4 regions of the Streptomyces sp. NPDC004629 genome follow, and region 4 is predicted to be linked to each of the others. Evidence: riboswitches for the same ligand, from Rfam matches in the RefSeq annotation. Region 4 holds a riboswitch; each other region holds the start of a gene.

Region 1 (7,093 bases), on a different contig from region 4:
AGACACCGGCGACGATGTCGTCCCGGATCGCCGTGCACACCGAGTGCGCCGGAATACGCATGACCGACCTCCGCCTTAATCCCCGTGAAACGCCGACGATTGACGTGTGTTCCGTGACTCTATGACAATGAGCCGGAATTTCCGATGGCGGGCCGGATTCCATGGATATTTTTTGGACATCGGGGCGTCCGAAACGACGAAAACCCCGGCTCGCGAGCCGGGGCCGCGGCACCCACGCGCCGCCGGTCGTCAGACGTTCACGCCGTGCTTGCGGAGATAGGCGACGGGGTCGACGTCGGAGCCGTACTCCGCGGTCGTCCGCGCCTCGAAATGCAGGTGCGGGCCGGTCGTGTTGCCCGTCGAGCCGGAGAGCCCGAGCTGCCGCCCCGGAGTGACCCGCTCGCCCACCGAGACACCGACGGACGACAGATGGCCGTACTGGGTGTACATGCCGTCGGCCATCCGGATCACCACCTCGTAGCCGTACGCGCCGCCCCAGCCGGCCGACACGACGGTGCCGGAGCCCACCGCGTGGACGGCGGTACCGGCGGCGGCGTGGAAGTCGATGCCGGTGTGGGTGCCGGAGGACCACAGGGAGCCGCCGGTGCGGTAGCCGGTGGAGACATAGGAGTGCGCGATCGGCACGACGTAGGCGTTCAGTCGCCTGCGCTCGGCCTCGCGGGCCGCCCGGACCTCGGCCGCGCGTTCCGTCGCCGCCCGCCGCGCCGCCGCCTTGCGCGCGGCCTCCTCGGCCGCCTTCTCCTCGGCGGCCTGCCGCTGCGCGGCCGCCTGGGCGCCTATCTGCTCGGCGACCGAGTCGCCGATGCCGACGACGGGGATGAGGCCTGTCTGCTCCGCGGTGGTCCCGGCGGCGTGCGCCGGGCCGGCCGCGAAGGTGCCCATGACGCCGGTGGCGGCGAGGGTCGCGACGCCCGCGGCGCGGGCGGAGGTGCGGTGCATCCGGCCGGAACGACGATGCTTCCCGGTGGCGCGGGTGAACGCCATGAAGTGGCTGGTCCTTTCCTTCCTTCTCGCCTACCGGGTTAGCTGACAGGTTCGGAGCAGGAAGGTCTCCTACGGGAGGCCGCACACCGCGCGGACGCCCGATTCACCTCAGGGACTTGGGTCCCCGGCTCCCCTGGCTCGCGCCGTACGGGGACTCGGCGATGGCTGTCCGGTGCCGCGGGCGCGGCGCACTGCCTGACGAACAGCCCGGACGACGCTAAGGGGGGCCACTTTCCCTCCCCAAACCGAACAGGGTGTTTGTAGCGCATCCCACAGCGCAGACAGGCACCCTCCGCCACAATTCGGGCACCCCGGGGGAACGGAAGGGCCCTGACGACCGGTCGTCAGGGCCCCACGCGCGTGTGCCGGACCTCGAACTGCTCCGCCTACTCCGCGGACACCACGTGTACCTCGCCGATACCGAGCGCCTCGGCCGGCTCCTTGATCTGCGCGGCGTCGCCGACCAGGACCGTCACCAGCCGGTCCACCGGGAACGCGTTCACCACCGCGGCGGTGGCCTCCACGGTGCCCGTGGCGGCCAGCTGCCGGTACAGGTTCGCCTGGTAGTCGTCCGGCAGGTGCTGCTCCACCTGGTCGGCGAGCGTGCTCGCCACGGCCGCCGCCGTCTCGTACTTCAGCGGCGCCACCCCGACGAGGTTCTGCACGGCGACGTCGCGCTCGGCATCGGTGAGCCCCTCCTCGGCCAGCGTGCGCAGCACCGTCCACAGGTCGGCCAGCGCGGGACCGGTGTTCGGGGTGTCCACGGAGCCGCTGATGGCGAGCAGCGAGGCGCCCGTGCCGTCGGAGGCGGACCTGAGGACCTGGCCGAAGGCGCGCACGCCGTAGGTGTAGCCCTTCTCCTCCCGCAGAACGCGGTCGAGCCGGGAGGTGAGGGTGCCGCCGAGGCAGTACGTGCCGAGCACCTGGGCGGGCCAGACCCGGTCATGCCGGTCGGCGCCGACGCGGCCGATGAGCAGCTGCGTCTGGACGGCACCGGGACGGTCCACGATGACGACCCGGCCGCGGTCGTCGGCGCTCACCGACGGCACCGGACGCGGCTGGGACGCGGCGCCGGTCCACGCCCCCAGGGACTCGCCGAGCAGCGCGTCCAGATCGATGCCGGTCAGGTCGCCGACGACCACGGCGGTGGCCGTCGCGGGCCGCACGTGCCGCTCGTAGAAGGCGCGCACCGCCGCCGCGTCGATCTTGGCGACGGTCTCCTCGGTGCCCTGGCGCGGACGCGACATGCGCGAGGCCGCCGGGAACAGCTCCTTGGAAAGCTCCTTGGCGGCGCGGCGGGACGGGTTGGCCAGCTCGTGCGGGATCTCGTCGAGGCGGTTGCGGACCAGCCGCTCCACCTCGCTGTCGGCGAACGCGGGCGCGCGCAGCGCGTCGGACAGCAGCCCGAGACCCTTGGCCACGCGGGAGGCCGGGACCTCCAGGCTCAGCCGGACGCCCGGATGGTCGGCGTGCGAGTCCAGCGTGGCGCCCGCCCGCTCCAGTTCGGCGGCGAACTCCTCGGCGGAGTGCCGGTCGGTGCCCTCGGAGAAGGCCCGCGCCATGATCGTGGCGACGCCGTCGAGACCGGACGGCTCGGCGTCCAGCGGCGCGGACAGCAGCACCTCGACGGCGACGACCTGCTGGCCGGGCCGGTGGCAGCGCAGCACGGTCAGACCGTTGTCCAGCGTGCCGCGCTCGGGGGCCGGGAACGCCCACGGCTTCGCCTCGCCCGCGCGGGGCTGCGGGTGGAACTCCATCGCGGCGAGCTCGGTCACTTGGCCGCCTCCTCGTTGTTGTCGCCGTTGCCGCCGTTGCCGCCGTTGCCGCCGTTGTCGCCGGCTTCGACGGTGGCTTCGGACTCGGGGTCCTCGGGGACGTCCACGTCCTCGGTCTGCTCCGCGGACTCGGCAGAGAGCGGCTCGTAGACGAGCACCGCGCGGTTGTCCGGACGCAACCGGGCCTGGGCGACCGCCTGGACCTCCTCGGCGGTCACCTCCAGGACCCGCTGCACGGCGGTGAGGGCGAGCTGCGGGTCACCGAACAGGACGGCGTACCGGCACAGTTCGTCGGCGCGGCCCGCGACCGTGCCGAGCCGGTCCAGCCACTCGCGCTCCAACTGCGCCTGGGCGCGCTCCATCTCCTCGGACGTGGGGCCCTGCTCGGCGAACCGGGCCAGCTCCTCGTCGATGGCGGCCTCGATGACCGGCACCTCGACGTCACCGGAGGTCTTCACGTCCAGCCAGCCCAGGGACGGCGCGCCGGCCAGCCGCAGCAGGCCGAACCCGGCCGCCACCGCCGTACGGTCCCGCCGCACCAGCCGGTTGTACAGGCGGGAGGACTCGCCGCCGCCGAGGACCGTGAGCGCCAGGTCTGCCGCGTCGCACGCGCGCGTGCCGTCCTGCGGCAGCCGGTAGGCGGCCATCAGGGCGCGGGCCGGGACCTCCTCCACGACGACCTCGCGCAGCTGCTCCCCGATGGTCAGGGGCAGCGAGCCGTCACGGGGCTCGGGCTTGCCGTCGTGGGACGGGATCGAACCGAAGTACTTCTCGATCCAGGCGAGCGTCTGCCGCGGGTCGATGTCGCCGACCACGGAGAGTACGGCGTTGTTCGGCGCATAGTAGGTGCGGAAGAACGTGCGCGCGTCCTCCAGGGTGGCCGCGTCCAGGTCCGCCATCGAGCCGATCGGCGTGTGGTGGTACGGGTGGCCCTCGGGGTAGGCGAGGGCGGTCAGCCGCTCGAAGGCGGTGCCGTAGGGCACGTTGTCGTAGCGCTGGCGGCGCTCGTTCTTGACGACGTCCCGCTGGTTCTCCATGGACTCGTCGTCCAGCGCGGCCAGCAGCGAGCCCATGCGGTCGGCCTCCAGCCACAGGGCCAGCTCCAGCTGGTGGGCGGGCATGGTCTCGAAGTAGTTGGTCCGCTCGAAGCTGGTGGTGCCGTTCAGCGACCCTCCGGCGCCCTGCACCAGCTCGAAGTGCCCGTTGCCCTGCACCTGCGCCGAGCCCTGGAACATCAGGTGCTCGAAGAGGTGAGCCAGACCGGTGCGTCCCTTGACTTCGTGACGGGAGCCGACGTCGTACCAGAGGCAGACCGCCGCGACCGGGGTCAGATGGTCCTCGGAGAGCACCACGCGCAGCCCGTTGGCCAGGCGGTGCTCGGTCGCTGTCAGGCCCCCGGAGCCTGCCTCGGCTGTGGCCGTGTGACCCATGGGCATGTACGTCCCTTCGATCGCGGATGCGGTCGCGAAACCGCGGTTTTCCTGCCAGTCCTGCCACTGTATGCAAGCGTGCGCACCCTGGGCGAAGTTCCCGCGGGACGTACGCCCACAGCGGATCGCGTAGCCTGCGGGGGTCGTGCCACGGGGCGGCCCCCCGCGGCACCCGCGGCGCCGGGTCGGGCCGCCGACACCGGGGCCTTGCCCGGGTTGTCAGTGTCGCGGTCCACAATGGTCCGCATCAGATCACGTTCACGCTTCCGCACGAACGCCCCATAGGCGAGCGACCGAACACAGGAGGAGCCGGCAGCGATGGCCCGCCGCAGCACGAAGACCCCGCCGCCCGACGAACCGTTCGAGGAGAGAATCCTCGACATCGACGTCGTGGACGAGATGCAGGGCTCCTACCTTGAGTACGCGTACTCGGTCATCTACTCCCGTGCCCTGCCCGACGCCCGTGACGGCCTCAAGCCGGTGCACCGCCGCATCGTGTACCAGATGAACGAGATGGGCCTGCGCCCCGACCGCGGCTATGTGAAGTGCGCGCGCGTCGTCGGCGACGTCATGGGCAAGCTCCACCCGCACGGAGACGCGTCCATCTACGACGCCCTGGTGCGCATGGCGCAGCCCTTCTCGATGCGCGTGCCGCTGGTCGACGGCCACGGCAACTTCGGGTCGCTGGGCAACGACGACCCGCCTGCCGCCATGCGGTACACGGAATGCCGCATGGCCGAGGCAGCCGGCCTGATGACCGACTCGATCGACGAGGACACGGTCGACTTCGCCCCGAACTACGACGGGCAGGAGCAGGAGCCGGCGGCGCTGCCCGCCGCGTTCCCGAACCTGCTGGTGAACGGCGCGTCGGGGATCGCCGTCGGCATGGCCACGAACATGCCGCCGCACAACCTCGGCGAGGTGATCGCGGCAGCCCGGCACCTCGTCCGGCACCCGAACGCCGACCTGGACGCCCTGATCAGGCACGTGCCGGGCCCCGACCTGCCCACCGGCGGCCGGATCGTCGGCCTCTCCGGGATCCGCGACGCGTACGAGACCGGCCGGGGCACGTTCAAGATGCGCGCCACGGTGACCGTGGAGACGGTGACCGCACGCCGCAAGGGCCTCGTCGTCACGGAACTGCCCTTCGCCGTCGGACCGGAGAAGGTGATCTCCAAGATCAAGGACATGGTCGGCTCGAAGAAGCTGCAGGGCATCGCCGACGTCAAGGACCTCACGGACCGCGAGCACGGCCTGCGCCTGGTCATCGAGATCAAGAACGGCTTCGTGCCCGAGGCGGTCCTGGAGCAGCTCTACAAGCTGACGCCGATGGAGGAGTCCTTCGGCATCAACAACGTGGCGCTGGTCGACGGCCAGCCCCTCACGCTGGGCCTGAAGGAACTCCTTGAGGTCTACCTCGACCACCGCTTCGACGTGGTGCGCCGCCGCTCGGAGTTCCGCCGCGGCAAGCGACGCGACCGGCTGCACCTCGTGGAGGGCCTGCTCACCGCGCTGGTCGACATCGACGAGGTCATCCGCCTCATCCGCTCCAGCGAGAACAGCGCGCAGGCGAAGGAGCGGCTGATGCGGCGCTTCTCGCTGTCGGAGATCCAGACGCAGTACATCCTGGACACGCCCCTGCGCCGACTGACCAAGTACGACCGGATCGAACTGGAGGCGGAGAAGGAGCGGCTCAACGCGGAGATCGCGGAGCTGACCCGGATCCTGGAGTCGGACGCCGAACTGCGCAAGCTGGTCTCGGCGGAACTCGCCGCGGTCTCCAAGAAGTTCGCCACCCCGCGCCGCACGCTGCTGCTGGAGACGGGCGCGGCCCCGGTCGCGTCGGTGCCGCTGCAGGTGGCCGACGACCCGTGCCGGGTGCTGCTGTCCGCGACCGGGCTGCTGGCCCGCACGGCGAACGGCGAGCCCTTCCCGGCGGACACCGGCGCCAAGCGCGTCAAGCACGACGTGATCGTCTCGGCGGTTCCGGCGACGGCGCGCGGCGAGGTGGGCGTGGTGACGTCCGCCGGGCGCCTGCTGCGGGTCAACGTGGTCGACCTGCCGCAGCTGCCGGAGACGACGGCGCCGCCGAACCTCGCCGGAGGGGCGCCCGTCGCGGAGTTCGTCACCCTGGAGGACGAGGAGACGGTGGTCTGCCTGACCACGCTCGACGAGTCGTCCCCGGGCCTGGCGCTCGGCACCGAGCAGGGCGTGGTCAAGCGGGTCGTGCCCGACTACCCGTCCAACAAGGACGAGTTGGAGGTCATCGGGCTCAAGGAGGGCGACCGGATCGTCGGCGCGGTGGAGCTGCGCACCGGCGAGGAGGACCTGGTGTTCATCACGGACGACGCGCAGCTGCTGCGCTACCAGGCGTCCCAGGTCCGCCCGCAGGGCCGCCCGGCGGGCGGCATGGCGGGCGTCAAGCTGGCCGAGGGCGCCAAGGTGATCTCCTTCACCGCCGTCGACCCGGCCGTGGAGGCGGTGGTGTTCACGGTGGCGGGCTCGCGCGGCACGCTGGACGACTCGGTGCAGACGACCGCCAAGCTGACCCCGTTCGACCAGTACCCGCGCAAGGGGCGGGCCACCGGCGGCGTGCGCTGCCAGCGGTTCCTGAAGGGCGAGGACTGTCTGTCCCTGGCCTGGGCCGGTCCCGTCCCGGCGCGGGCGGCGCAGAAGAACGGGACGCCGGTGGACCTGCCGGAGCTGGACCCGCGTCGCGACGGCTCGGGCGTGTCCCTGCCGAAGACGGTGTCGGTGGTGGCGGGCCCGGCCTACTAGCCGATCCCCTCACGCGCCGCCCCGGCCGGAACGGACGGCGGAGGGCGAACGCCCCGGTTGGCGGGGCGGACGCCCCCGCCCCCCGGCCCGGCTGAATGGGCTGCT
Region 2 (7,093 bases), on a different contig from region 4:
GGCCCCGCTTCGTCCGTCGGGCACTGTCGGTGCGCATCGCCGGGCGCCGCGGCACCGAGTGGGTCTTCGAGGCGTACGACCCGAGGAGCTGAGGTCGCGCTTCCGGGGCGCGGGGCCGGCCATCACCGTGCACTGCCGGATGCGCGGTGACGTGGTGGAGCGCTGGGCGCGCCTCGACAACCGGGGCGAGGCACGCGTGGAACTGCTCCGCGCCGCCGCGGCCACCCCGGGCACCAGCACCTGCCCTGGGTGGTGCCGGACACCGACGCCACCGAGGAGTGCGGCGACGTGTACCGCTGCGCGCTCGGCCGGTCGGGTTCCTGGCGCATCGCGGTCGCCCAACTCCCGGACGCGCGCGTGCAGATCACCGGCGGCGCCGGGTAGGACGACGCCTCGGGCCTGCTGATGCTGGAGCCGGGGGAGCCGTACACCGGCCCGTCTTCGCGGGGCCGTGGAGCTACGGCGGCTTCGGCGGCGCGAGCCGCGCCTACCAGCGGGTGTGCGTCATCCCGGACGCGGACGGCGGGCTCGCGGGTGTCGAGGCCGCAGCACCGCGACCGTCCGGTGCTCTTCAACTCCTGGGAGGCCACGCACTTCGCCGTCGCCCAGGAGCAGCAGGGCGAGCCGGCCCGGCGGGCCACGGCGATCGACGTGGAACTGTTCGTGGTCGACGACGGCCGGTTCGGCGCCCGCATCAGCGACTTCCGGGCCGGACTCGGCGACTGGACGCGCAACCCCGACCGCTTCCCGCAGGGCCTCAAGCCGCTCGCCGACCAGGTGCACCCCCTCGGCATGCGGTTCGGCATCTGGGTTGAACCCGAGATGGTCAACCCGTTCCGGCGTTGCGGCTGCGCGGCCTCGATCCATCGGTATCGCGCGAATGCCGCGAAACGGGCGAAATGCATCGCAACGCCGCGCTGTTGCGCCACGGGCTGCGCGCCGGACTCCGTGATGACCTGGACGCCACGTCCCTCCGCTGCATCGCGTCTGACCCTTCTGACCGAATTGCCAGTTATGCGATGAGGGGCGTGAGCAGGGTCATACCCGTGACGGTGCGTCGTCCGTCATGACCACGTAATGCACAGCCCCCTTACGGGAATTGGGAAAGACTGCCACCCCGACATGCACGGACGGTGACCGGGAATTCCCGCGACGGATCAAGGGAAACGCGCACCGGGTGAAGCGGCTCCTTGTCCGTTTGCGTCCTGCTCGCTTACGTTCGCCACCAATCCGGACGGACCGCCGAATCCTGCCGCCGCCCGGATCCCCGACACACCACTCACCCGTGCTCGGCAGGAGCGGGGGACCCACCAGGCACGACTGCCTGTCCCGGTCTCCGGGACGGCTAGGGGTGAAGCCGCACCGCGCGCGGCCGGGCAGCTCCAGCCCGAACCCGACAGCTCACCTCGCAGGCGCCGGAGAGGAATTCGCCATGCCCGCGAAGGGTAAGCACCGCCGCCCCAAGTCCCAGCGCCTCACCCGCTCCATCGCCGCCGCCGGAACCGGCGGCGCCGCGCTCGCCCTACCGCTGATCGGAGCCGCCGGGGCGCACGCCGCCACGCCCGAGACGGCGCCCCGCGCCGCCGCGCAGCAGTCCGTCCAGTCCGGCACCGGCACCGGCATCAGCACCGGCGCCGGCACCGTCGAGAAGAAGACGGCCGCCGCGGACTCCGGCACCCGGACGTACTCGGTGCGGCCGGGTGACTGGCTCGCCAAGATCGCCGAGGAACAGGGCGTCAGCGGTGGCTGGCAGCGGATCTACCGGGACAACCGCGAGGCCATCGGCGGCAACCCCTCACTGATCCACCCCGGTCTGAAGCTCACGCTCGGCGAGCGGGCCGCGACGGGGACCGACTCCTCGTCCACCGAGCCGTCCACCGAGCCGTCCTCCGCGAAGTCCTCGTCCACCGAATCCACCGGGTCCGCGCAGCCGTCGACGCCGTCTTCGCCCGACACCTCGGCCGACAGCGCTCCGGTCGCCCAGAACACCGGCACCGCCGGCACCACCGACACGGCCGCCGCCACCGGTTACGGCCTCCCGGTCGACGGCGCCCGGATCGGGACCGCCTACCACAAGGCGGGCAGCATGTGGTCCAGCGGCTACCACACCGGTGTCGACTTCGTCGTCCCGACCGGCACCTCGCTCAAGGCGGTCGGCGCGGGCACCGTCGTCTCCGCGGGCTGGGGCGGTGCCTACGGCAACCAGGTGGTCCTCAAGCTCGGCGACGGCTACTACGCGCAGTACGCCCACCTGTCGCAGCTGTCCGTCTCGGCCGGCCAGACCGTGACCCCGGGTCAGCAGGTCGGCCTGTCCGGCGCGACCGGCAATGTGACGGGCCCGCACCTGCACTTCGAGATCCGCACCACGCCGAACTACGGCTCGGACGTGGACCCGCTCGCCTACCTCCGCTCGCACGGCGTCACCGTCTGACGGAACGCGGCATCCCCGCATGCGCTGAGGGCCGCACCCGGGATCCCGGGTGCGGCCCTCAGCGCATGCGCCCGGCGGACGCGGCAATTCTCTGCGCAACACCCCCGCCCTCCGGCCTATTCCCGCGTTGGGAAACTCTTGGGGAGTGGCTTATCTCACCGCTCGTCAACCCCTTCCTACGATCGCGTAGGTCACATCCGAAGGGGAATGATGGGCCGACGTGGCAGACGATTCGAAGAGTGACAACACAACTGTGATCGGGTCGTACGTGGCGGTGGGGGACAGCTTCACCGAGGGCGTCGGCGACCCCGGCCCTGACGGGGCGTTCGTCGGCTGGGCCGACCGGTTCGCGGTCCTGCTCGCGGACCGCCGGCCCGAGGGCGACTTCCAGTACACCAATCTCGCCGTGCGCGGACGGCTGCTCGACCAGATCGTGGCCGAGCAGATCCCACAGGCGGTGGAACTCGCGCCGGACCTCGTCTCCTTCTGCGCGGGCGGCAACGACATCCTGCGGCCCGGCACCGACCCGGACGAAGTGGCCGAGCGTTTCGAACGGGCCGTGGCCCGGCTCACCGCGGCGGCCGGCACCGTCATGGTGACGACCGGCTTCGACACCCGCGGCGTGCCCGTGCTCAAGCATCTGCGCGGCAGGATCGCCACCTACAACGGGCACGTCCGGGCCATCGCCGACCGGTACGGCTGCCCCGTGCTCGACCTGTGGTCCCTGAAGGCCGTACAGGACCGCAGGGCCTGGGACGACGACCGCCTCCACCTCTCACCGGAGGGGCACACGCGCGTCGCGCTGCGGGCCGGCCAGGTCCTCGGCGTCGAGGTCCCGGCCGACCCGGAACAGCCCTGGCCGCTGCTGCCGCCCCGCGGCACCCTCGAAGTGCGCCGCGACGACGTCCACTGGGCCCGCGAGTACCTGGTCCCGTGGATCGGGCGCCGGCTGCGCGGCGAGTCCTCGGGCGACCATGTGACGGCCAAGGGCGCGCTCTCCCCCGACGACATCAGGACGCGCATCGCATCCGTGGCCTGAAACGCCGGGGCGGGGCCGCACCGGGTCCCCGCCCCGGCGCGCGGACCGCAGCCGTGCCGTCGGTGTCTCCCGGACCAGGCACAGTGCGCGGGAGACCCCCTCGTCCACCCACACCTGCGCCCCTGACCGGGGCACCACGCCCGGGTACGACGTGCGCCGCACGGCGAGCCCGCCCAGGGCCTTCAGGCACAGCGCGATCTGCTCGACGCCGGCCCGTGGGGTCCGCGGGGGCCGGCCCCCGCGGACCCCACGGGCCGGCGCCAGGCCGATCGGGGCGCGCATCGAGCGCCGGCATGCCGACCGTCTCCGCGAAGCCCCGGCGGCCGGTGAGGTGATCGGTCCGGTCCCTGACTGTCGCAGGGGCCGACCATAATGGAGGACTCCACCGACCCCACCAGGAGGTACCGTGTCCGGTTTGCGTTCCCTGAGCCCCGGGCTCCGCGCGCTGCAGCCCGCGGCCTTCGGCGCTGACCCGGGCGGGGCCCGCCTGGCGCGCATCCGCAAGTCGCCCCACTTCAAGGACGGCGTCTTCCAGAACCCCGGCGGCCCCGCCCGGACCCGGCCCTCCGGGTCGATGCTGGACTTCGCCAAGGTCTACTTCGACCGGGACCAGCGGCCCCGCCGCGCCCCGCGAGGTGCGGTCCCGGTGCATGCCACCACCCTCGCCGACCTGTCACGGCCGCCCGCCACCGGGCTCCGGCTCACCTGGATGGGCCACTCCAGCGTGCTCGCGGAGATCGACGGGCACCGGGTGCTCTTCGACCCCGTCTGGGGCGAGCGCTGCTCCCCGTTCGCGTTCGCCGGGCCCAAGCGGCTGCACCCGGTGCCGCTGCCGCTGGCCGCGCTCGGCCCTGTCGACGTCGTGGTCATCTCGCACGACCACTACGACCACCTGGACCTGCCCACGATCAAGGCGCTGGCCGGCACGGACACCCTGTTCGCGGTGCCCCTCGGCGTCGGCGCCCACCTCGAACACTGGGGGGTGTCCGCCGACCGGCTGCGGGAGCTGGACTGGCACGAGTCGACCCGCGTCGGCGGACTCACCCTCACCGCCACCCCCGCCCGGCACTTCTGCGGTCGCGGCCTGCGCAACGTTCAGCACACCCTCTGGGCGTCCTGGGCCGTCGCCGGCGACCGGCACCGGATCTACCACAGCGGCGACACCGGCTACTTCGAGGGCTTCAAGGACATAGGAGCGGAGCACGGCCCGTTCGACGCCACGATGATCCAGATCGGCGCCTACAGCGACTTCTGGCCCGACATCCACATGACCCCCGAGGAGGGCGTGCGTGCGCACCTCGATCTCCAGGGCGGGCGGGCGCACGGGGCGCTGTTGCCGATCCACTGGGGCACCTTCAACCTGGCCACCCATGCCTGGGCCGAGCCGGGTGAGTGGACGCTGGCCGCGGCCGACGCGGTCGGGCAGGCGGTCGCCGCCCCTGTTCCGGGCCAGCCCTTCGAGCCCGCCGGGGACCTCCCTACGCGTCCGTGGTGGCGGGATGTGTCCCTGCCGCTGCACCGCAAGTGGCCCGTTCCGGAGATCACCCCGGAGGCGTCTCGCGACGGTCTCGACCTCGTGGGCGAGGGCTGACCGTTGATGAGCTGAGGCGCGTGACGGAAGTCCTTGCAGCCATGTCGGAGACCGAGCGAGAGCAGGTTTTGCGGCTTATCGATGGTCCGCCGCGTCGGCAGAGCCGGTTCAGGCCAGTTCCTCGCTGAGGACGTCCCGGGCGTGTCCGCGTGCGCTCGTGGCGGTCACGGTGATGCTGTCGAATCCGGCCGCCGCGACGGCGGCGAAGGGGAGGCGGCGGCCGTCCACGAGCCGGGCCAGACCGGGGGCGTCGGGGTCCTCGACATCCGCCCGTTCGTCCTCGTCGTCCCAGTCGATGTTGTAGCCGGTCCAGACGACGAGTTCGAAGGTGTCCTCCCCGTCGGAGTCGACATACGTCCGGTCGGCCCGGCGGGCGCGCAACTCCCGCTCGTCCCAGCTGTCGCAGAACAGAGCGTTGTAGCCGTGCGCCGCGCCGTCGAACAGCAGAATCGGCTTCCCGGACGGCGGCACGGCGTACACCAGCGGAGGTAGTCGCTGTACGTCGGTGATCATTCCGTTGAGCAACTCTCCGTGGTGGCGCAGCCGGAAGCGCTTCTGCCCAGCCGGGTCACACAGTTGGCCTGCCCAGCCGATGTCCAGCAGATCGGCCCAGCGCCGCTCGGACATGTGGGGCGGCCGCTCGGCGGGCAGGGCGAGTCCGGCCAGATGCGCAGGACCGGGACGTGGTACTGGTGCAGGCACATAGCTGTGGCTCATACGCGATCACACCTCCTGGGACCGGGCCTCAATGTCCCGTGATCCGGGCGAGACGCTCGCGTCTCTCCGTCCCTGGGCGGTCGCGTCCAGGAGCGGGTGGCGAACGTGTGCAGCCGTCCGTGCATGATTGCGTGACGCGGCAGAGAGGCACCGAACTCCCTGGCCACCGCTTCCAGCAGCGACCGTTCCGCCTCGGCGCCGTCCGCCAGGTCACCGAAGAACCGGCCCGGATCCAGCGCTCGCGGTATCTCCCCGCTTGGCCGGACCTCTCCGTCCGCGTATGTGAAGGCGTACCGCTCGGTACCGTCTCGCGCCACCGAAAGGTGGAAGAACGGCTGCCCGTGCCACGTCCTCAGGCCGCTCCACACCACCACCGCGCGCGTGCCCTCGCTGATGGCCGCGGCCGGGGAGACGAACCGCCGCCGGTCGAACGGGGCGGGATCGCCGTCGAAGGCGAAGCTCCAGGCGGTGCCGGCCCGGCCGACCGCCATCAGAGCCCTGTCGTCGTAGGACGAGAACTCCCTCTGGTCGTGCAGCGACCTGTGGCGCGCCTCCCACAACGCCATGGGTTCGTTCAGCACGGTGCCGTCCCCGTCAGCGAGACGTCCGGGCAGCTCTTCCGGCTCCACCCCTTCCACCAGGACGAACCGGTAGGACGTGCGGTTGTTGCCCGGGTCCGGCTCCGCGAGCCACGCCAGGTCGTCCGGGTCGAGCCCGGCCGTCGGCCGCGGTGCCTCACCCGCCTGCCCGCCCCTGGGCGTGGACAGCAGCTCGCGGCCCCGCTCCGGGGTCAGCAGCGGTCCGAGTACGGGGTCGGCCACCCACCCCAGCGGCGCCAGGTGGTTCGGTCCCAGCGGCTCCCACAGGGGCACAGCGTTCCTCAGCGTCCGCCACGCCTCGTCGGTGTCTCCCCACCGCGCCAGCTCCCGCGCCCGCTCGACCGCCTCGCCGAACGGTCCAGCCGCCGCATACCGGTACGTGCCGCTCCTCACCTGATCCAGCGTCACGTATGCCAGTGACACCAGGTCGTCGTCGGCGCCCCGCAGATGGAACGTCAGCGTGGAGTCATGATACGAGTGCACCGCGTGCGCGGCGACCAGCGGTGGCAGCAGCTCGGGCGCGTACCTCGGGTCCGTGACCAAGTCCTCGAAGTACACCATGTGGGTCTGTCCGAGCAGACGGCGTATCTGGTCACCCAGCCCGGCGGCTCGTGGTCTGCCGTACTCCTTGGCCTCGTCCAGTGCCTTCCCGGCCCGTTCCCAGCCGCCGCGCAGCGCCTCCAGCCGGGCCTCCTCCACCTGGGTGTCCAGCTTTC
Region 3 (7,093 bases), on a different contig from region 4:
GCCTCCCGCAGCTGGGGGCCGCAGTCGCAGCGGGCCGAGCCGAAGACGTCGCCGGTCAGGCATTCGGAGTGCAGCCGGACCAGCGGGACGGGGCCGGCGTCGCCGAGGACGACGGCGAGGTGTTCGCGGCCGTCCGCGAGGCCGTGGAAGGTGACGAGGTCGGCGTCGACGGCGTATCCGTCGTGGAAGCGCAGCGGTACCCGGACGCGGGCGCGCGGTGTGGCGACGGGGGTGTCGGGCATGCGGGTTCTCCGGGTCCGAAGGGCTGCATCTGCTTCAGTTTTGAAACAGGACTTCGGCTGGGAGCCTACTCCATGCTTCAATTTTGAAGCAACGGGAATTCGGACCCGCGACAACGGCCGGGGCGACGCGCTCAGGAACAGGAGGGCGTCGACCGGCGCCGCCAGGGCAGGTCCTCGGAGGCGGGGCGTGCCCCGTCCCCGTGCAAGGCCCGCGCGATCGCCGTGCAGATCTCCTCCAGCTGCCCCACCTGCTCCTCACTGAGGTGGTCGAAGACGGCGGCGCGCACCGTCTCGACGTGCCCGGGTGCCGTGCGCTCCAGGGCCGCCACCCCCGCCTCCGTCAGCGCGGCGATGCTGCCGCGCCGGTCCGACGGGCACCCCTCGCGCCGGACCAGGCCGTCCTTCTCCAGCCGGGTCACTGCGTATGTCAGCCGGCTGCGGGTGATCTTCGACCGCTCGGCCAGGTCGGTCATCCGCAGCCGGTGCTCCGGCGCCTCGGAGAGGTTGGCCAGGATGGAGTAGTACAGGTGCGGCATGCCGGCGTCCTGCTGGAGCTGCCGGTCGATCGCGTCTTCCAGCAGCAGGGAGGCCGCGACGTACGCGCGCCAGGCGCGTTGCTCCTCGGGGGTGAGCCAGCGGGTCGTCATGCCGCCAGTGTAAGTTTGTTTCAAACTTGAACCAAGCCCGCGCCGATCCGGAGCCGCCGAAACCGGCCCCGCCCGACCCAGCCCGTCCGTCTCCACGATGGAGCACGCCGATGCCCTTCCCGTACGTCCTGCTGTCCGCCGCCGTCTCCCTCGACGGCTGTCTGGACGACACCGGCCCCGAGCGGCTGCTCCTGTCCGGCCCGGCCGACTTCGACCGGGTCGACGAGGTGCGGGCGTCCGTCGACGCGATCCTGATCGGCGCGGGCACGATCCGCGCCGACAACCCGCGGCTGCTGGTCAACGCGCCCGAGCGGCGCGCGGCCCGGCTCGCCGCGGGCCGGCCGGAGTACCCGCTCAAGGTCGCCGTCAGCGGCTCGGGCGACCTGGACCCGGACGCCCGGTTCTGGCACACCGGCGGCGAGAAGGTCCTCTACGCGACGGACGAGGGCGCCGAGCGGGCGCGGCGGGCCGGCCTCGCGGCCGACGTCGTCCCGCTGGGCCCCCGCTTGGACTGGCCGGCCCTCCTCTCCCACCTGTATGCGGCGCGCGGGGTGCGGCGCCTGATGGTCGAGGGCGGCGGGACCGTCCACACACAACTGCTCCGGCAGGGTCTCGCCGACGAAATCCAGCTCGTCGTCGCCCCGTTGCTCGTCGGGGACCCGGGGGCGCCCCGGCTGTTCGGGCCGGGGGAGTACCAGCGCGGGCGGCTGCGGCTCCTGGAGACCCGGCGGATCGAGGACGTGGTCCTGATGCGGTACGAGCCGACCGCCCCCGGAAGCGGTCCGGCGGCCGTCGCCGCGGACCGGCACTGGCTGCGGATCGCCTGCGAGCTGGCGGAACGGTGCCCGCCCTCGCGGACGGCGTTCAGCGTGGGCGCGGTCGTGGTGGCCGCGGACGGGACGGAGCTGGCACGCGGATTCTCCCGGGAGGCGGGCGACCCCGTGGTTCACGCGGAGGAGGCCGCGCTCGCCAAGACCGATCCGGCGGATCCGCGGCTGGCCGGCGCCACGGTCTACAGCAGCCTTGAGCCGTGCGCCCGGCGGGCCTCGCGGCCCGTGCCCTGCGCGCGGCTGATCCTGGACGCGGGGGTGCGACGGGTGGTCACGGCCTGGCGGGAGCCGGACACGTTCGTCGCGGGAGCCGACGGGAGCGGGCTGCTGACGGCCGCGGGCGTCGGCGTCGTCGTCCTGCCCGAGTATGAGGCCGCGGCCAGGGAACCGAACCGCCATCTGCTCGGCTGACGTCCCGGCGGGGGCCGGGCGGCTGTCCGTGTGCTCGCCGTCCTGCGCATGGCGTACACTGGTGGAACACCGACGCGGGGTGGAGCAGCTCGGTAGCTCGCTGGGCTCATAACCCAGAGGTCGCAGGTTCAAATCCTGTCCCCGCTACTGAAGGCTCAGGGCCGGAATCCAGTACATGGATTCCGGCCCTGAGTGTTTTCCACCCATGGTGACGCGACTCGGGCGTGGTCACGAGCGGTGATCGGACGACCGCCCTCCGCATAACAACTGACACACCGTCAAGTCCCATGGGTTTCCCGAGTTTCCCTGCGCGAGGGGTCAACTCGCCCGATTTTCGCCGGTCATGGGCGGTAAGTCCGCGCCGGAAAGCGTTAACGATCAAGCTGAACGGCTTGGAATCTGCCCTCCGAGTCTATTAACGTTCGATAACGCAGCGCGGTTGTCCCAGCCGTCACAAGAGGCGGCACCGTGCTCACGCGCCGAATCCCGCAAGGGAACCGGGGAACCACCACCTTGGGGTGAATCACGCGGACACCGCCGTGGGAACACGGCCGGTATACGCGCGTAGGAGACCTTCCTGCTCCGAACCCGTCAGCTAACCCGGTAGGCGGAGGAAGGAAAGGAGTACGCCCGAGTGGCGTCCAACCGGCCCGCCCCACAAGCCCCGTTCGCGCCGAGCCAGTACGGCACCGAGACCTTCGGCTACGGCACCTACCGCACCGACGAGGGCCCCTGGGAGGAGTGGAATCCCACCGAGGACTCCATCCGCCCGCTACGCGGTCGGCACCGCGTCGGCAAGCAGCGCGGCGGCGGACTCGCCCGCAGCTCCACGGTCCTCGGCGTCGGCGTCATAGCCGCCGTCGGCGCGGGCGGCATGGCCAGCGCCAACACCGGCAAGCCGCCGGTGTCCATCTCCATGCCCGACCTGCCCTCCGTCGGCTCCCTGCTCGGCGACGGCGCGGGCACCGAGGCCGCCAAGGGCTCCGCGACCGCCCTGAGCAGCGTCGGCGTGACCGAGGCCGACAGCGCCGAGGGCACCACCGACGCCGGCGAGGCGCTGCGCAACCGCATCATGGCCCAGGCCGAGCAGCAGCAGGGCCAGGCCGAGACCAAGGCCGTCGCCGCGGCCGTGTCCGCCGCCGACCAGGAGGTCGCCGACGCGGCGGCCAAGGCGGAGAAGGAGGCCGCGGCCCGGGCCGCCGCCGCCAAGGAGAAGGCGGAGGCCGCCGCCAAGAAGAAGGCCGAGGAGGCGCGACTGGCCGCGCTGGCCAGGCAGTACACCCTGCCGACCTCCTCGTACACGGTCACCGGCACCTTCGGCCAGGCCGGCTCCATGTGGTCCTCCGGCTATCACACCGGCCTCGACTTCGCCGCCCCCACGGGCACGCTGATCAAGGCCGTCCACACCGGCACGATCACCGAGGCGGGCTGGGCCGGCTCCTACGGCTACCGCACGATCCTCACCCTGGACGACGGCACCGAGGTGTGGCTCTGCCACCAGTCGTCGATCAGCGTCAGCGTCGGGCAGAAGGTCAACACCGGGGACGTCATCGGCCGCGTGGGCGCCACGGGCAACGTCACCGGGCCCCACCTCCACCTGGAGGTCCACCCCGGCGGCGAGTCCACCGGCATCGACCCGATGGCCTGGCTGCGCAGCAAGGGCCTCAACCCCTGACCCACTCGGCACATCCCCGCACACCCCCCGTTCCCCGGCGGTCCTGGCGCCCATCCCCCCGACGTCAGGGCTGCCGGTCCGGTGTTTACCCGGTCTTTGCGTACGGTGATGGAATCGGGGGTTCCGGCGGGCGCGTTGAAGGCGAGTATGACTTCCCTTCAAAAACTCGGTCCCTCCGACCTTGAGGTCTTCCCGCTCGCCCTCGGCGGCAACGTCTTCGGCTGGAGCGCCGACGAGCCGACGTCCTTCGCCGTCCTCGACGCCTACACGGCCGCCGGCGGCAACCTCATCGACACCGCCGACGCCTACTCGGCGTGGGTCGAGGGCAACAAGGGCGGCGAGTCCGAGACGATCATCGGCACATGGGTCAAGGCGCGCGGCAACCGTTCGGACGTCCTGATCGCCACCAAGGTCAGCCAGCACCCCGACTACCCGGGACTGTCCGCCGCCAACATCACGGCCGCGGCGGACGCCTCGCTGCGCCGGCTCGGCACCGACTACATCGACCTCTACTACACGCACTTCGACAAGCCGGACGTGCCGGTCGAGGAGATCATCGGCGCGCTCGACGCACTGGTGCGGGCCGGCAAGGTGCGGTACATCGCCGCGTCCAACATCAGCGCGGAGCGGCTCCAGGCGTCCCTGGACTTCTCCGACCGCGAGGGCCTCGCCCGGTACGTGGCGCTCCAGCCGCACTACAACCTGGTCTCGCGCGACACCTACGAGGGCCCGCTCCAGGACGTCGCCGCCCGCGCCGGCCTCGCCGCCCTCCCGTACTACTCCCTGGCCGCCGGCTTCCTCACCGGCAAGTACCGCCCCGGTACGACCGTCGACAGCGTACGTGCCGGGGGCGCGGCCAAGCACCTGGAGAGCGAGCGCGGCCAGAAGGTCCTCACGGCCCTGGACGAGATCGCCGCCGCCCACGGTGTCGCCGTGCCCAGCGTGGCGCTGGCGTGGCTCGCGACCCGGCCGACGGTGGTCGCCCCGATCGCCTCGGCCCGGACGGTGGACCAGCTCCCGGCCCTGCTCGCCGCGGCCGACCTGACCCTGACGGAAGAGGAAACCGACCGCCTCACCCAGGCATCGACCTGACCCGACGCATGCGCTCCGCGCGGGCGGCGGGTGGTCGGTCGTGTGCGGGAGCGTTGCGGCGGGTTGCGCAGTTCCCCGCGCCCCTATGGGGCGCAGTCTTGTGGGCTGATGCGGCGCCCTGAGCGGGTGTGGTCCGCGCGGGTGGCAGGTAGTCGGTTGGCTGCGGGAGCGTTGTGGTTCCTCGCGCAGTTCCCTGCGCCCCTGGTGGGGTGGGGTGCTGTGGGCTGATGCGGCGCCCTTGGCGCGAGTGTGGTTCGTCTGGACACCACGCTGAGCCGCCACCGCGCGACGGCGGAGACCGCAGGAACACGACGGGCGGCGGCGCCCACAGGGGCGCGGGGAACTGCGCGAAAGGCCACGATGCTCCCGCACCCGACCGCCGCCCCGTCACTCAAGGGTTACGACCGGTAAGGGTTGTACGTCGGGTACGGCACCGTCGGCTGGGCATGGGGCGGTGCCGGGTAGCCGTACGGCGTCGGTGCGCCGGGAACCGGCCACGCCGGCGCGTTCGAGCGTGCCGCGTACTCCAGGGCCGGCCGGGCCACCGCCCGCCGCTGCCACAACTCGGCCAGTAACTCCCGCTCCCGTACGACGAAGTCCGCCCCGGCCCGCCCCCGCCGGCCGCGCTGCCGCAGGAACGCCAGGGACGTCGCGTACGCCTCGTACTGGGCCACCGCCCGCGCCGCCTGCTTGCCGAGGTGGTGGCCTGCGTAGTCCCGGGCCAGCCGCCGCGCCCCCATCGAGCCCAGCGCGAACGGCTCGGCGGGCCCCAGCCAGCCCGCGAACACATACGCCGGCAGCTCCTCCCGCACCATCCGCAGCTCGCGCTGCCGGGTCCAGATCGCCAGCCAGGTCAGCAGCCCGAACGCGGGCACCATGAACGCCCCGTACACCGCGAAGAACCCGTACTCGCCGAAGGTGGACGAACCGTTCCAGAACGCGTGCATGCCCATCGCCAGCAGCAGCCCGCACAGCGGCAGCAGGGCCCGTCGCGCGGGCCCCCGGTCCGCGGCGCGCGCGGCGATACCGAAGCCGATGCCGGTCAGGACGGTGAAGAGGGGGTGCGCGAACGGGGACATGATGACGCGCACGAAGAAGGTGGCGGCGGTGACGGAGGCGATGCCGCGGTCGCCGGTGAGCTGGTCCGTGCCGAAGGCCGTACCGAGGTAGAGGATGTTCTCGGTGAAGGCGAACCCGGTGGCGGTGACCCCCGCTATCACCACCCCGTCGACGATCCCGGTGAAGTCCCGCCGGCGGAAGAGGAACACCAGGAGGACGGCGGCGGCCTTGGCGGTCTCCTCGACGACGGGCGCTATGACCGTCGCGCCGAGGGTGTCCGCGCTGGTCGGATCCGTCGTCGTCGTGGCTATCCACCGTGTGGCGAAGCTGTTGGCGACGATGGCTATCAGCGCGGCCGCGCACGCCCCCCAGGCCAACGCGAACAGCAGGTTGCGCCAGGGTCCGGGCTCGACCCGGTCGAGCCACCGGAAGGCGGCCAGCAGCAGCGGCACCGGCAGCACGGCGAGCCCCAGGCCGACCAGGAACCCCTCTGTGCCGGTCTGCTCGCGCACCAGCGCCAGGATGACCAGCCCGGAGACCGCGAGCAGGAGGATCAGCGCTCCGTAGCGCACCCATCCGCGCTGCCACCAGCGCACGGCCCGGAACGCACGGTCACCGGCGTCGGCGGGGTACGTCGGGTACGGGGAGGAGGTGGCCACGGCATCGACCCTAACGATCACCTGACGATGAATCCGGTGGGGGAACCGCCGTCATCTCCGTTCTCGCTGCTGCCCCCGGTGCGGTACGCGGCGGAAGAGCAGATCGTTCACCACATGACCCTTGTCCAGTCCCTGGGCCTCGAAACGGGTCAGCGGCCGGAACCCGGGACGCGGCGCGAAACCGCCGTCCGGCCGGGTGTTCTCGAAGTCCGGGTGCGCGGTCAGCACGTCGAGCATCTGCCCGGCGTACGGCTCCCAGTCCGTCGCGCAGTGCACGAGCGCACCCGGCCTGAGCCGGGAGGCGGCCAGCGTGAGGAACTCCGGTTGGATCAGCCGGCGCTTGTGGTGCCGCTTCTTGGGCCAGGGGTCGGGGAAGTAGACACGCAGCCCGTCGAGTGAGTCGGGGCGCAGCATCTCGCGGAGCAGGATGATGGCGTCCCCGTTCGCCACCCGGATGTTGGACAGCCCCATCCGGTCG
Region 4 (7,093 bases):
CATAAGGGCACACGGGGGACAGAGACGTCCTCCTGTGTGCCGACAGGAGGTCGGCCATGATGGTCACCAGGGCAGTGCAGCCCCTTCGTCCGCTTTACCAGCTCCTCCTGCCCGCCAGATTGGCGGGACTTTCCGTGACCCTCCTCAAGGCGACCGCCCTGGAGGTCACGATCCTCGCGGGACACCTCCTTCTCTATCCGACCGGCATCATCCAGGAACGCCGCTCCCAGGCCCCGTCCCCGCCGAACGGCGCCGCGCAGCTGCCGGCCCGGCCAGAACTCCCGGTCGTGTTGTTGCACGGTTTCATCGACAACCGATCGGTCTTCGTCCTGCTGCGCCGCAATCTCGCCCAGCAGGGCCGAAACCATGTGCAGTCACTCAACTACTCTCCGTTGACCTGCGACATACGCACCGCGGCGGAACTGCTCGGCCGGCACATCGAGGAGATCTGCGCGCGCACCGGCAGCCCCCAGGTGGACATCGTGGGGCACAGCCTGGGCGGGCTGATCGCGCGCTACTACGTACAGCGCCTGGGCGGTCACAGCCGGATCCGCACCCTGGTGACACTGGGCACCCCGCACTCCGGCACCCGGGCCGTGCCGCTCGCGAACGCCCACCCGATCGTGCGCCAGATGCGGCCCGGTTCGGACGTCATCGAGGAGCTGGCTCTGCCCGCGCCCGACTGCGGTACGCGGTTCGTGAGCTTCTGGAGCGACCTCGACTCGGTGATGGACCCGCTGGAGAGCGCCTGCCTCGACCATCCCGACCTGCTGGCGGAGAACGTGCCGGTGACCGGGATAGGGCACCTCGCCCTGCCGGTGCATCCGGCGGTCGCGGCGCGCATACGACAGGTGCTCGACGCCGGGCCGACGGACACGGGCGTCGTCGCCGGTCCCACCGGGCTGACCGTGGCCTGAACGAAAGGGCAGGCGGAGAGCGGGCGGCGTCCGGCCCAGGAACACCTGGCTGGCCGCCGCCCGACCGGCTCCCGACCGGCTCCCGACCGGATCCAGGGGCGGCCCGGCGCGACGGGACCGCCCGGCCGGCCGGCAGAACCACCCCGCGACACGACCGCACAACGCGGCCGCACGTCCCACATCGGGCGCCCTCGCGCTCCCGGACACCCCCCGACCATCGAACACTCTTCGAACACAAGGCCAAACCCGCGTCCACGGTCCCCCGAAACACGGCCGAATGCCCGTTTCCTGCGGACGCGAAACCAGCGGAAGATTGTCGCGCCCACGTACCGCCGGGTACAGTCGCCGCACTGCTCTGGCAGCCCCTGTTGTCGAGGCGAAAGAGAAGTTGGTGAACGACCGTCACCCGTCGGGGACCCTGACCACCCCGACTCCGGCTTCCGAAGCGGCCTCGGCGCACTACGCGTCCCACGGCGCACAGGAAGCCCAGTACGGCGACTTCACCACGTACGGCGGCTACGACGCCAACGGATTTCCGTCTGGCGCGCAGGCCACCGCGGCCTTCGACGCCGACCCACTCTTCGGCAATCTCCCGGGAGAGGCCGGGGCCACCGGCGGGTACGACAGCACGCACTGGTCGACGGGGGCCAACGCCACCGTGAACTACGACTCGTATGCGGCGCAGCACCAGGCCGTGTACGACAGCGGTGCCTACGACGCCACGGCGTGGACATTGCCGCAGCAGGGCTCATCGCCCGAGACCAGCGGTCAGTGGGACTCCGGCGCCTGGCTCCAGGCCGACCAGGCCGGCCGGCCTGGCGGTGCCGACCCGACCCAGCAGTGGGAGTGGGGCACCCAGGCGTTCGACACCGGCGCGTACGACGCCACGCAGTGGAACTCCGACGGCGCCGAGTCCGAGCAGCGGGCCGAGCCCTTCGACCAGCACACGACCGGCACGTTCGAGCAGACCTCGTACGAAGCGAACGCCTACGAAGCGCATTCCTACGAGGAGAACGCGTACGAGCAGAACACGTACGACGAAGCCGGCTATGAGGACGCAGCGCAGGCCGCCTACGAGGAACGCGCCCCGGAAGAGGGCGAGTCGGCCGCCACCGGTGAACTGCCCGCGGCGATGCCGCTGCTCGACGACCAGGAAGAGGTCACCCCGGCGCCCGTTTCGCGCACGGGCTCGCGCGCCGCGGCCCGCTCCCGGCGCCGCCCGCCCCCCAAACGCTCCGCGCTGCTGACCATCGCCGTGCCCTCGGCCTGTGTGATGGGGGTCGCCGGAATCGCCGCCGCCTCGGTGGGCGGTCTGACCGACGACGGCACGGACACCACCGCCTCCGCCTCCGATGCGACGCCGGTGAAACCGTCGGCCGCCAACAACAAGCTGGACACCCAGCTCGAAAGCCTCTCCGCCGGCGCCGACGACTTCGCCGACCGGGCCAGCCGCACGCAGGAGCGCATCGACCTCAAGGCCCAGCAGGACGCCGAGAAGAAGAAGGCGCAGGCCGAGGCGGCGCTCCGGGAGCGGCTGCGCCCCAAGTTCGCGATCCCGGTCGCCCAGCACGGGCTCAGCGCCTACTTCGGCCAGGCCGGCGTGAACTGGATGTCCGTGCACACCGGTATCGACTTTCCCGTCTCGTACGGCACGACGGTGCTGGCCGCGACGGACGGCACCGTCCGCACGGAGTGGAACAGCGCCTACGGCAACATGATGATCGTGACGGCGAAGGACGGCACGGAGACGTGGTACTGCCACCTCTCCAGCTATCGGGTCGTCTCCGGTACGTCCGTCAAGGCCGGGCAGCCGATCGCGTACTCCGGGAACTCGGGCAACTCCACCGGTCCGCACCTGCACTTCGAGGTGCGCCCGGCCGGCGGCTCGGCGATCGACCCGCTGCCGTGGCTGCGCAGCCACGGACTCGACCCGACGTAAGCACCGCCGGCCCACTCACTGGCTCAAGGTCCCGTCCGCGGGCCCCCGCCGGTCGGCAGGGGCCCGACTCAAGGGACTACAGCTTCTCCACCGGCGCGTACCGCAGCAGCAGCCGCTTGGGCTTCGAGTCTCCGAAGTCGATCGTCGCCTGGGCCTTGTCCCCCGTGCCCGCCACGGCGACGACCGTGCCGAGCCCGAACTGGTCGTGCGTGACCCGGTCGCCGACGGCCAGGGAGACCACCGGCTTCTCCGACGTCCTGCGCGTGGCGAACCCGGACGCACCCGCCACGGAGGAGCGGGAGCGGGACGACGACAGCGACGCCGCGATGCCGGATGCCGGTCCGGACGACACGGGCGCCGTGGCTCCCGTCCGCTTCCACTCCAGGTGGGCGGCCGGGATCTCCTCCAGGAACCGCGACGGCGGGTTGTACGAGGGCTGGCCCCAGGCGCTGCGCATGGTGGACCGGGTGAGGTAGAGCCGCTCCCGCGCGCGTGTGATGCCGACGTACGCCAGGCGCCGCTCCTCCTCCAGTTCCTTGGTCTGGCCGAGGGCGCGCATGTGCGGGAAGACGCCGTCCTCCATGCCGGTCAGGAAGACCACCGGGAACTCCAGGCCCTTGGCGGTGTGCAGGGTCATCAGGGTGATGACGCCGTCGCCCTCCTCCTCGTCCGGGATCTGGTCGGAGTCGGCGACCAGCGCGACCTGCTCCAGGAAGTCGGCGAGCGTGCCTCCCGCGGCCGTCTCTCCCTCACCCCGCTCCTGCTCGAACTCCAGGGCCACGGAGGCGAGTTCCTGAAGGTTCTCGATCCGGGTCTCGTCCTGCGGGTCGGTCGAGGCCTGCAACTCGGCGAGGTAGCCGGTGCGTTCGAGCACCGCCTCCAGGACGGTCGCCGGGCCGGCACCGGACTCGACGATCGTACGCAGCTCCTCCATCAGCACGTTGAACCGCTGGACGGCGTTGGTGGACCGGGCGGCCATGCCGTACGCCTCGTCCACGCGGCGCAGCGCCTGCGAGAAGCTGATCTTCTCGCGCTGCGCGAGTGCGTCGATCATCGCTTCGGCGCGCTCGCCGATGCCGCGCTTGGGCACGTTCAGGATGCGGCGCAGCGGGACCGAGTCCTCCGGGTTGGCCAGCACCCGCAGGTAGGCGAGGACGTCCCGGACCTCCTTGCGTTCGTAGAAGCGGACTCCGCCGACGACCTTGTAGGGCAGGCCGACGCGGATGAAGATCTCTTCGAAGACACGGGACTGGGCGTTGGTGCGGTAGAACACGGCGACATCGCCGGACTTGGCCTCGCCCGCGTCGGTCAGCCGGTCTATCTCGTCGGCGACGAACTGTGCCTCGTCGTGCTCGGTGTCCGCGACATACCCGGTGATGGTGGCGCCCGCGCCCGCGTTGGTCCACAGGTTCTTGGGGCGGCGGGACTCGTTGCGCTCGATGACGGCGTTGGCGGCGGACAGGATCGTCTGCGTGGAGCGGTAGTTCTGCTCCAGGAGGATCGTCGTCGCGTCCGGGTAGTCCTCCTCGAACTGGAGGATGTTGCGGATGGTCGCGCCGCGGAAGGCGTAGATCGACTGGTCGGCGTCGCCCACGACACACAGTTCGGCGGGCGGCAGGTCGTGCTCGCCCGGCGGCACGTCCACCGGGTGCTCGGCGGTCCCGACGAGTGCGCGCACCAGGGCGTACTGCGCGTGGTTGGTGTCCTGGTACTCGTCCACGAGCACATGGCGGAAGCGGCGGCGGTAGTGCTCGGCGACGTCCGGGAAGGCGCGCAACAGGTTGACCGTCGTCATGATCAGGTCGTCGAAGTCGAGCGCGTTCGCCTCGCGGAGACGGGACTGGTAGAGCGCGTACGCCTGGGCGAGGGTCTTGTCGAATCCCTCGCTCGCCTGGGCGGCGAAGTCCTCCTCGTCGATCAGCTCGTTCTTCAGGTTGGAGATCTTGGCGCTGAAGGACTTGGGCGGGAAGCGCTTCGGGTCGAGGTCCAGGTCGCGGCAGACCAGGGCCATCAGACGCTTGGAGTCGGCGGCGTCGTAGATCGAGAAGGACGAGGTGAAGCCGAGGCGCTTGCTCTCACGGCGCAGGATGCGCACGCACGCGCTGTGGAAGGTCATCACCCACATGGCGTTGGCGCGCGGGCCGACGAGCTGCTCGACGCGCTCCTTCATCTCGCCCGCGGCCTTGTTGGTGAAGGTGATCGCGAGGATCTGCCCCGGGTGCACCTTGCGCTCCGCCAGCAGATGGGCGATGCGGTGCGTGAGCACCCGGGTCTTGCCGGAGCCGGCGCCGGCCACGATGAGCAGCGGGGAGCCCGCGTGCACGACGGCGGCGCGCTGGTTGTCGTTCAGCCCGTGCAGGAGCGCGGCCGGGTCGATGACCGGCCGTGGGGCGCCGTTGCCGTAATAGGAGTCCCGGTCCGGGGGCACGTCGAACTTCCCGCCGAACAGATCGTCCGGAACCGGCTCCGGAGCGTGATCGTCCTCGGGCGGCGGCGGGGGCTCCTCGTCCTGCCCGCGGGGGGCTTGGAGGTCCGCCAGGAAGCTGTCGTCAAAGAGGCTGCTCATCGCTCTCCGAGTCTAGGCCGCGCCACCGACAACCCGCCGCCGCCCCGGGAAGATGGCCCGGTTCCTGCGGCGGGTCCGGTTCCGGGCGCAGGCCGCGCAAACCGCTCACCGTACGGAATCGCCCTGTCACCCAGACGGCATCCCCCCGGCAGGTCACGAAAATGTATCGGGCATATCACCCATCAACCTTCACAGGCGCCACACGAGTTGGCTACCGTGCCGGGCAGGCCGTACGACCCCCACCGGCGAACGTCGCCGGGCCGTACGGCCACCGCCGAGTCCGGCGCGCCCGCATGGTGCGCGGAGCCGGGGACCCACACCGACCTTGGGGTGAATCGGCCCAACCCCCGCGCGGGGAACGGCCGTAGGGCAACCCTTCCGAACCACCCGCCCGAACCCGACAGCTAACTCGGTAGGCGGAGCACGGAAGGAGTCGCCTTTCTTGGCGTCGCATCGCAAGTCGCGCTCCGCGGGTACCCGCGCGGCCGGCATACGGACCCCCGCCCTGGCCACCGCCGCCCTCACCTCCGTGGCCCTGCTCTCCCAGACGGCGAACGCCGCCCCCACTCCCGACGGCGACCGGCCGAGCGTGGAGGAGGTGCAGCGGAAGGTCGACGACCTGTACCGGCAGGCCGAGTCGGCGACCGAGAAGTACAACGCGGCCAAGGAGAAGACCGGCAAGCAGCGCAAGCAGGTCGACACCCTCCTGGACGACGTCGCCCGGCGCACGGGCCGGCTCAACAAGGCCCGTGAAGAACTGGGGGCGTTCGCCGCCGCGCAGTACCGGACGGGGGCCGCCGCCCCCGACACCGCCACCTTCCTGCTCGCGGACACCCCGCAGGACTACTTCGACCGGTCCCAGCTGATGAACCGGCTGACCTCGCGTCAGAAGTCCGCGGTCGACGACTACGTCACCGAGCAGTCGGCGACCATGAAGAAGCGGCGGGAGGCCACGAAGAGCCTGGAGACGCTCACCGAGTCGCAGGACGAACTCCAGACCGCCAAGGCCACCGTCCAGAAGAAGCTCTCCACCGCGCGCCAGTTGCTGTCCAAGCTGTCGGCGGAGGAGAAGGCACGGCTCGCGGCGATCGAGAAGCGCAAGCAGGAGGAGGCCGCGCGGAAGGCGGCCGAGCTGGCCAAGCAGCAGGCGGAGCAGGCGGCGGCCCGGCAGGAAAGCGACGCGTCGAACTCCACGGACTCTTCGTCGTCTTCGTCGTCTTCGTCGTCTTCGTCGTCTTCCCCATCCTCCTCTTCCTCCCCTTCCTCCTCTTCTTCGTCCTCGTCCGGCTCCGCCTACGCCACCAAGGCCGAGAAGGCGATCGCGTTCGCCCGCGCGCAGATCGGCAAGCCGTACGTCTGGGGTGCCACCGGACCCGACTCCTACGACTGCTCGGGGCTCACCCAGGCCGCCTGGAAGGCAGCGGGCGTCAGCCTGCCGCGCACCACCTACAGCCAGGTCGAAGCCGGCACCACGGTCGCCCTCACCAACGCACAGCCCGGTGACCTGGTCTTCTTCTACGACGACGTCAGCCACGTGGGTCTCTACATCGGCAACGGCATGATGATTCACGCCCCGAAGCCGGGCGCCTACGTCCGCGAGGAGTCGATCTACTACGCCGGGGATTCGATCATCCACAGTGTGGTACGGCCGGCCTGACCCGGTCGGGCTCG

What was found. A riboswitch is a leader RNA that binds a small molecule or an ion and turns the genes downstream of it on or off. The one in region 4 is predicted to bind cyclic di-AMP.
Region 1: linked by a shared signal. The riboswitch ahead of ACFYTE_RS23500 (M23 family metallopeptidase) and the one ahead of ACFYTE_RS00675 (NlpC/P60 family protein) in region 4 are both predicted to bind cyclic di-AMP.
Region 2: linked by a shared signal. The riboswitch ahead of ACFYTE_RS02975 (peptidoglycan DD-metalloendopeptidase family protein) and the one ahead of ACFYTE_RS00675 (NlpC/P60 family protein) in region 4 are both predicted to bind cyclic di-AMP.
Region 3: linked by a shared signal. The riboswitch ahead of ACFYTE_RS06960 (M23 family metallopeptidase) and the one ahead of ACFYTE_RS00675 (NlpC/P60 family protein) in region 4 are both predicted to bind cyclic di-AMP.

Annotation. Positions count from the first base shown of each region.
Region 1 is NZ_JBIALO010000015.1:90,604-97,696, forward strand. It holds partial or broken gene ACFYTE_RS23495 (GntR family transcriptional regulator) at 1-61, opposite strand, end outside; gene ACFYTE_RS23500 (M23 family metallopeptidase) at 250-1,005, opposite strand; cyclic di-AMP (ydaO/yuaA leader) riboswitch at 1,018-1,176, opposite strand; gene ACFYTE_RS23505 (M16 family metallopeptidase) at 1,392-2,780, opposite strand; gene ACFYTE_RS23510 (M16 family metallopeptidase) at 2,777-4,210, opposite strand; gene ACFYTE_RS23515 (DNA topoisomerase (ATP-hydrolyzing) subunit A) at 4,529-6,988, shown strand.
Region 2 is NZ_JBIALO010000002.1:5,465-12,557, forward strand. It holds partial or broken gene ACFYTE_RS02970 (alpha-galactosidase) at 1-834, shown strand, start outside; cyclic di-AMP (ydaO/yuaA leader) riboswitch at 1,271-1,428, shown strand; gene ACFYTE_RS02975 (peptidoglycan DD-metalloendopeptidase family protein) at 1,433-2,431, shown strand; gene ACFYTE_RS02980 (SGNH/GDSL hydrolase family protein) at 2,685-3,470, shown strand; gene ACFYTE_RS02985 (MBL fold metallo-hydrolase) at 3,877-5,061, shown strand; gene ACFYTE_RS02990 (hypothetical protein) at 5,170-5,778, opposite strand; gene ACFYTE_RS02995 (SMI1/KNR4 family protein) at 5,775-7,093, opposite strand, start outside.
Region 3 is NZ_JBIALO010000003.1:359,031-366,123, forward strand. It holds gene ribA (GTP cyclohydrolase II) at 1-242, opposite strand, end outside; gene ACFYTE_RS06945 (MarR family winged helix-turn-helix transcriptional regulator) at 374-889, opposite strand; gene ACFYTE_RS06950 (dihydrofolate reductase family protein) at 1,000-2,130, shown strand; tRNA gene ACFYTE_RS06955 (tRNA-Met) at 2,204-2,277, shown strand; cyclic di-AMP (ydaO/yuaA leader) riboswitch at 2,598-2,757, shown strand; gene ACFYTE_RS06960 (M23 family metallopeptidase) at 2,765-3,805, shown strand; gene ACFYTE_RS06965 (aldo/keto reductase) at 3,953-4,897, shown strand; gene ACFYTE_RS06970 (PrsW family intramembrane metalloprotease) at 5,296-6,615, opposite strand; gene trmB (tRNA (guanosine(46)-N7)-methyltransferase TrmB) at 6,667-7,093, opposite strand, start outside.
Region 4 is NZ_JBIALO010000001.1:141,091-148,183, reverse strand. It holds gene ACFYTE_RS00690 (esterase/lipase family protein) at 57-917, shown strand; gene ACFYTE_RS00685 (M23 family metallopeptidase) at 1,309-2,856, shown strand; gene pcrA (DNA helicase PcrA) at 2,933-5,422, opposite strand; cyclic di-AMP (ydaO/yuaA leader) riboswitch at 5,685-5,856, shown strand; gene ACFYTE_RS00675 (NlpC/P60 family protein) at 5,865-7,079, shown strand.